Regions from separate parts of the Kitasatospora sp. NPDC087271 genome, predicted to be linked through region 1. Evidence: riboswitches for the same ligand, from Rfam matches in the RefSeq annotation. Region 1 holds a riboswitch; the other holds the start of a gene.
What was found. A riboswitch is a leader RNA that binds a small molecule or an ion and turns the genes downstream of it on or off. The one in region 1 is predicted to bind thiamine pyrophosphate.
Positions count from the first base shown of each region.

Region 2: another riboswitch for thiamine pyrophosphate. It lies ahead of thiO (glycine oxidase ThiO); the one in region 1 lies ahead of ACIO9K_RS04970 (purine-cytosine permease family protein).

Region 1 is NZ_JBIUYQ010000002.1:408,121-411,491, reverse strand. Features, by position in the region: gene ACIO9K_RS04970 (purine-cytosine permease family protein) at 1-1,457, opposite strand, end outside; TPP riboswitch at 1,450-1,597, opposite strand; gene ACIO9K_RS04965 (S1C family serine protease) at 1,909-3,371, shown strand, end outside.
Region 2 is NZ_JBIUYQ010000016.1:151,977-155,347, forward strand. Features, by position in the region: gene ACIO9K_RS25460 (FAD-dependent oxidoreductase) at 1-1,193, opposite strand, end outside; TPP riboswitch at 1,278-1,390, shown strand; gene thiO (glycine oxidase ThiO) at 1,394-2,569, shown strand; gene thiS (sulfur carrier protein ThiS) at 2,566-2,835, shown strand; gene ACIO9K_RS25475 (thiazole synthase) at 2,837-3,371, shown strand, end outside.

The DNA of each region.
Region 1 (3,371 bases):
CAGCTCAGCGCCGCCCTGCGGGTCAGCGGGGTGAGCCCCCAGGTGACCAGTGCGGGCACCAGGAAGGCGAACAGCGAGGCGGACGTCCACTCCTGCGGGGTGAAGTGCAGGGCGTCCTGCGCGGAGGTCCAGAAGTCCGTCCACCAGCCGGCCACCGCGGTCGGCGCGATGAACTGGTAGACCGCGAAGCCCAGCACCCACGGCAGCAGCATCAGGCGGCGCGAGGGCGCGTCGGCGGAGAGGTTCCAGCCGTACCGGCCGGCGCCGAAGAAGTAGTCCACCGCCAGCACCGCCAGCAGCGGCACGAAGACCGAGCCGATCAGACCGAGGAAGTTGGTGTAGGTGTCGGTGAACTTGTCGATCTGCAGTGCCAGCACGGTGATCAGCAGGCCGATCCCGCCGGTCAGCACCCGGCGGTCCACCTTCGGCAGCAGGTTCTGCACCGACATCGCGGTCGAGTACACGTTGGCGAAGGACTGGTCCGTCTCGCGCAGCACCAGCACCAGCAGGAACAGCCAGCCGGCCCAGACGCCGAGGAAGGAGTCGAAGATCTTGTTCGGGTCGCCGTCGGACTGCAGCAGGGCCATCAGGCCGAGCACGTAGCACCAGACCTGGGCGATCGTGTAGCCGGAGAAGCTGCCCCAGAACGCCGAGCGTGCGGTGCGCGAGTGCCGGGTGTAGTCGGCGGCCAGCGGGACGAAGGAGATCGACACCGCGATCATCGCGTCGGTGGCGCCCAGGAAGCCGTGCCAGTTGCCGGCGCCCGGGTCGGGCACCCCCTGGCGGCCCAGCTGGACGGTGAAGTACACCATCGCGACGGCGACCGCACCGGCCACGAAGCGGCGCAGCACCGCGATCGAGCCCAGCGGCCAGATGGTCAGCGCGGTGGTCAGCGCGCCCGCCAGGAGCACGAACAGCCAGCGGTAGCCGTCGGTGTGGGCGACGGTCTGCGCGCCCGCCGCGATCGTCAGCAGCTCGAACACGCCCCAGCCGACGCACTGGACGATGTTCAGCACCGTCGGGACGTACGACAGCCGGGTGCCGAACAGCCCGCGCAGGTTCGCCATCGCGGGCGCGCCGGTACGGGCCCCGATCAGCGCGGCCACGCCGAGCATCGCGGTGCCGACCACGGTGCCGGCCACGATCGCGGTCACCGCGGCGGCCAGCGACAGCTCGCCGCCCTTGGCGCCGAGCACGGTCGCGGCGGTGGAGAAGCCGATCAGGCTGACGCCCAGGTTCATCCAGAGCGCGAAGTGGTCCCGGAAGCGCAGCGTGCGCGGCGGCTCCGTGTCCAGCACGAGCGGCGCCTCGGCACGCTCCGGGCGCTCCAGGACGGCGGTCGCCGTGCCGGTGGGGCCCGCGTGACCGCTGTCACCGCCGTGAGCGGTCGGGGACGGTTCGGGGAAACCCTTGGACGCGGGCGCGTCCGAAGAAGAGGATGGCGAAGCAGGCGACATGGCCGATACTCCCTACGCCGGCATTACCCGGACAGGTTCCGGCGGTCTGCGCCCCCTCGACGGTCCGCCCACGATCCCGTGGCGTACGGTCGACCAGCGCACTCTCAGCCTGGATGGTCCAAGCTCCCGCGTGTCAGTTGTGAGCGACAGGCTAACCGGCCCGGGGGTGAACGCCAAGGCCACGGGGTGTGCGGCCCGCATCGCGGGACGCCCGGCGGAGGTGGGGAGCCTCCGGTCGTCGGCCTGGTCTTCGGTTCGGCCGTCGACTTGCTCGTCGCTCGGTCGTCGGTCGGTCGTCGGTCGGTCGTCGGCGCAGGACAGCCTGGTCGGCGGCCCGGCTGTCGGCGGCGGCTAAGGATTCTTATGAGTTATTCAGAGGGGTCCTTACGGCAAACGAATCGGCAGTACGAAAAACTATGGTCCTTGGTTCTGTCAGCTATGGAGGTCGTTCGTGAGCACCGAGCGCGAGGTTGGGCCCACCGGGCCGCAGGGGGAGCAGCCCTCGGGCGGCCAGGCGGCGGCTGTTCCCGCTTCCGACGGCCACGCCTCGGGCGGGCACCAGCCGACACTGGCCTTCGGCCGGGTCCCCGAGCCCGGGGCCGCTCCGGCCGCCGAGGCCGCACCGGCTGAGGCGGCGCCGACGGAGGGCGTTGCGGCCGAGGGCGGTCCGGCCGAGGGCGGGTACCAGCCCACCGTGGCCTTCACCAAGGTCCCCGCGCCGGAGGCGCCCCCGCAGGCCCCGGCCGCGCAGGTCGTCGACGCACCGGCCGCCCCGGTCGACGCCGCCACCGGCTACATCGACGCGCCGCCGCCGGTCCTGCCGCCCGCCCCGCCGGTCCCGGCCGCGCCGGCGGCACCCGTCGCACCCGTCGCCGAGAGCCCGGCCCTGCCGCCGGGTGCCAACCCGTACGCCACCCCGGCCCACGGCGTCCCCGCCGCCGGCCCGCACGACCCGTACGGCACCCCGGCCGCCCCCGGCGCGCCCGCCGCGCACCCCGCGCCCGGCCACCACCCGTTCGGCGCCGGCCAGCCGCTCGGCGGCTGGGGTGCCTCCCACGACGCCGGCGGCGGCGCGGGCTACCCGGGTGGCCCGGCCGGACCGCTCGGCTACCCGGCCGACTACCCCGGCGGCCCCGGCGGCCCGCGCAAGAAGCGCGGCGGCCTGGTCGCCCTGATCGCCGCCGTCGCGCTGGTCGCCGGCGTGGCCGGCGGTGCGCTCGGCGTGACCGTCGCGGACCGCAACGACAGCACCAACAGCGCCGACGACCACCGCAGCACCACCGTCCAGGCCAGCAACACCCAGAAGAACGAGCCCGCCCCCGGCTCGATCGCCGGCATCGCGCAGAAGGCGCTGCCCAGCGTCGTCACCATCAAGGCGCAGGGCAACGGCGAGTCCGGCACCGGCACCGGCTTCGTCTTCGACACCGAGGGCCACATCCTCACCAACAACCACGTGGTCGCGCCGACCCTCAACGGCGGCAAACTGACGGTCAAGTTCGCCGACGGCACGTCCTACAACGCGTCCGTGCTGGGCCACGCCGAGGGCTACGACGTCGCCGTGGTCAAGATCGACAACCCGCCGAAGAGCAAGCTGGCCCCGCTTCCGCTGGCCGACTCCGACAAGGTCAACGTCGGTGACGCCACCGTCGCGATCGGTGCGCCGTACGGCCTGGAGTCCACCGTCACCAGCGGCATCGTCAGCGCCAAGGACCGCCCGGTCGCCTCCGGCGACGAGACCGGCGGCCAGTCCTCCTACATGAACGCCCTGCAGACCGACGCCTCGATCAACCCCGGCAACTCCGGCGGCCCGCTGCTCGACTCCAGCGGCTCGGTGATCGGCATCAACTCGGCGATCCAGTCCAACGCCTCCGCCAACGGCCGGGCCGGCAGCATCGGCCTCGGCTTCGCCATCCC
Region 2 (3,371 bases), on a different contig from region 1:
GACTTCAGCGGCACCGAGGGGTCCGCCGCGCGGGCCCGGTCCAGCGCGGTGCCGCGCTCGATCAGCCGGCGGCCCTGGGTGAGGTCGCGCGGCCGGTCGACGGCCAGCAGCGCGCTCGGCACCCCGTCGCGCAGCCAGAGCGCCGTCCAGGAGGCGTCCTGCGGGCCGCCGCGCCACAGCAGTTCGTCGCCCTCGGCGTGCCGCCCGGCGTACTGGACCATCCGCCCGAACTGCTCCGACCAGAAGTACGGCACCGGGTCGTACGGCGGCGCGTCCGCGCCGAGGACGGCGGCCGCCACGGCCTCGCCGGACTGCAACGCGTGGTCCCAGTGCTGGACGGCCAGCCGGGCGCCGGAACGGGCGGACGGGTAGCTGACGCAGTCCCCGGCCGCGAAGACGCCGGGCAGGCCGGTGCGCAGCCGCCCGTCCACCAGGACGGCGCCGGTGCCGTCCAGCTCGACGCCGGAACCGGCCAGCCAGCCCGTCGCGGGCCGGGCGCCGACGCCGACCACGACCTCGTCGGCGGGCAGGTGCGAGCCGTCCGCCAGCAGCACCGCGCCCTCCTCGACGGCGGCCACGCCGACCCCGCAGCGCAGGTCGACACCGGCCTCGGCGTACCAGGCGGCCATCGCCGAACCGACCTCGGCCGGCAGCGCGCCGGGGACGGGCGCCGGGCCCGCCTCGACCACCGTCACCTCGCAGCCGGCCGCGCGGGCGGCGGTGGACACCTCGGCGCCGATCCAGCCCGCGCCGACCAGCACCAGCCGCAGGCCGGGCCGCAGCAGGGCGCGCAGCGCCAGCGCGTCGTCCAGGGTGTGCAGCAGGTGCGCGCGCTCGGCGCCGGGCAGGGCGCGCGGGGTGGCGCCGGTGGCGATCACCAGGGCGTCGTAGGGGAGGTCGCCGGCGTCGGTGTGCAGCACGCCGGGGGCGAGGCCGGTGGCGCGGCGGCCGGTGAGCAGTTCGATGCCCAGGTGCGGGTAGTCGATGTCCAGGGTGGTGGCGTCGGCCTTGCCGAGCAGCACGTCCTTGGAGAGCGGCGGCCGGTCGTACGGCGCGTGCGGCTCCTCCCCGACCAGCGTGATCCGCCCCCGCCAGCCACCCTGCCGCAGCTTCAGGGCGCACTGCGCCCCGGCCAGCCCGGCCCCGACGACGACCACCTGATCCGTTCCGTTCAGCTCTGCCACGCCCGTCACTGTACTCAGCGCCCTGCCGGGGCCACCGGCCCGTCCACCCCGCGTACGGGCCTTCGGCCGGGCCCGCCCCCGGCGTTATGGTGGGGGCACCATCACGGGAGCCCGGCGTACCGGGCTGAGAGGCGGGCTGGCACGGCCCGCGACCGTCCGAACCTGATCCGGGTCATTCCGGCGAAGGGAGAAGAGCAGCCTTGTCACGCTTGCCCGAGGAAACCCACGCCGACGTGCTGGTGATCGGCGGGGGCGTCATCGGCCTCGCCGTCGCCTGGCGCGCCGCGCGGCGCGGGCTGGGGAACATCGTCGTGGTCGACCCCTCCCCCGGCGGCGGGGCGGCCGGGGTCGCGGCCGGGATGCTCGCCCCGGTCACCGAGCTGCAGTACGGCGAGGAGCCGCTGCTGCGCCTCGGCATGGCCTCCAACCAGCGGTACGGGGACTTCGCCGCCGAGCTCACCGAGGCGAGCGGCGGCCTGGACACCGGGTACCGCCGGTGCGGCACGATCGCCGTCGCGCTGGACTCCGACGACCGCGAGGAACTGCGCGAGTTGCACGCCTTCCACCAGCGGCTCGGCCTGGACTCGGCCTGGCTGACCGGCCGGGAGGCCCGCAGGCTGGAGCCGATGCTCGCCCCCGGCGTGCGCGGCGGCCTGCACGTCGCGGACGACCACCAGGTGGATCCCCGCCGGCTGCTGACCGCCCTGGTGGCCGCCTGCGAGCTCGCCGGGGTCGTGCTCCACCGGGCCGAGGCCGTCGGGCTGCTGGTCGAGGACGGCCGCGCGGTCGGCGCCCGGCTCGGCACCGGCGAGACCCGGAGGGCCGACCAGGTGGTGCTCGCGGCCGGCCCGCACAGCCACCGGCTGCCCGGGCTGCCGGAGGGCGTGCTGCCGGCCGTCCGCCCGGTGAAGGGGCAGATCCTGCGGCTGCGGATCCCCGAGGCGTACCGGCCGTTCCTGTCCCGCAACGTCCGCGCGGTGGTGCGCGGACAGCACCTGTACCTGGTGCCCCGGGAGAACGGCGAGCTGGTGATCGGCGCGACCACCGAGGAGCAGGGCTACGACACCACGGTCACCGCCGGCGGGGTGTACGAACTGCTGCGCGACGCCCACGAGTTGGTGCCGGGCATCACCGAACTCCTGCTGCTGGAGACCTCGGCCGGGCTGCGTCCCGGCTCGCCGGACAACGCCCCGCTGCTGGGCCCGACCGCGCTGCCCGGGCTGGTCGCCGCCACCGGCCACTACCGCAACGGCGTGCTGCTCACCCCGGTGACCGCCGACCTGCTCGCCGAGTACCTGGCGACCGGCGAACTCCCCGAGCTTGCACAGCCGTTCACACCCACCCGGTTCTCCCCCGACCGCTCCACCACGAAGGCCTCCGCATGACCGAGATCGCACCACCCCAGACCACACCGGCCCAGATCACACCGGCCCAGACCACGCCGGCCGAGATCGGGCTGACCGTCAACGGCGAGCCCCGCCGGGTGTCCGCCACGACCACCCTCGCGGAGGTGGTGGCCACCCTCAGCGCCGCCCACAGCGGCGTCGCCGCCGCCCTCAACGAGGCCGTGGTGCCGCGCAGTTCGTGGCCGGCCACGGAACTGTCGGCGGGCGACCGGATCGAGATCCTCACCGCCGTCCAGGGAGGCTGACATGGCTGACGACCTGCTGACCATCGCCGGGGAGTCCTTCGGCTCCCGGCTGATCATGGGCACCGGCGGCGCACCCAGCCTGGAGATCCTGGAACGGGCGCTGCTGGCCTCCGGCACCGAGCTGACCACCGTGGCGATGCGCCGGGTCGACGCCGGCACCCAGGGCTCCGTCCTGGACGTGCTGACCCGCAACGGCATCCGGGTGCTGCCCAACACGGCGGGCTGCTTCACCGCCGGGGAGGCCGTGCTGACCGCCCGGCTGGCCCGCGAGGCGCTCGGCACCGACTGGGTGAAGCTGGAGGTGATCGCCGACGAGCGGACCCTCCTGCCGGACCCGATCGAGCTGCTGGACGCCGCCGAGACCCTGGTCGACGACGGCTTCACGGTGCTGCCGTACACCAACGACGACCCGGTGCTGGCCCGCAAGCTGGAGGACGTCGGCTGCGCGGCGATCATGCCGCTGGGCTCGCCGATCGGCTCCGGCCTGGGCATCCGCAACCCGCACAACTTCCAGCTGATCGTGGAGGACGCGGGCG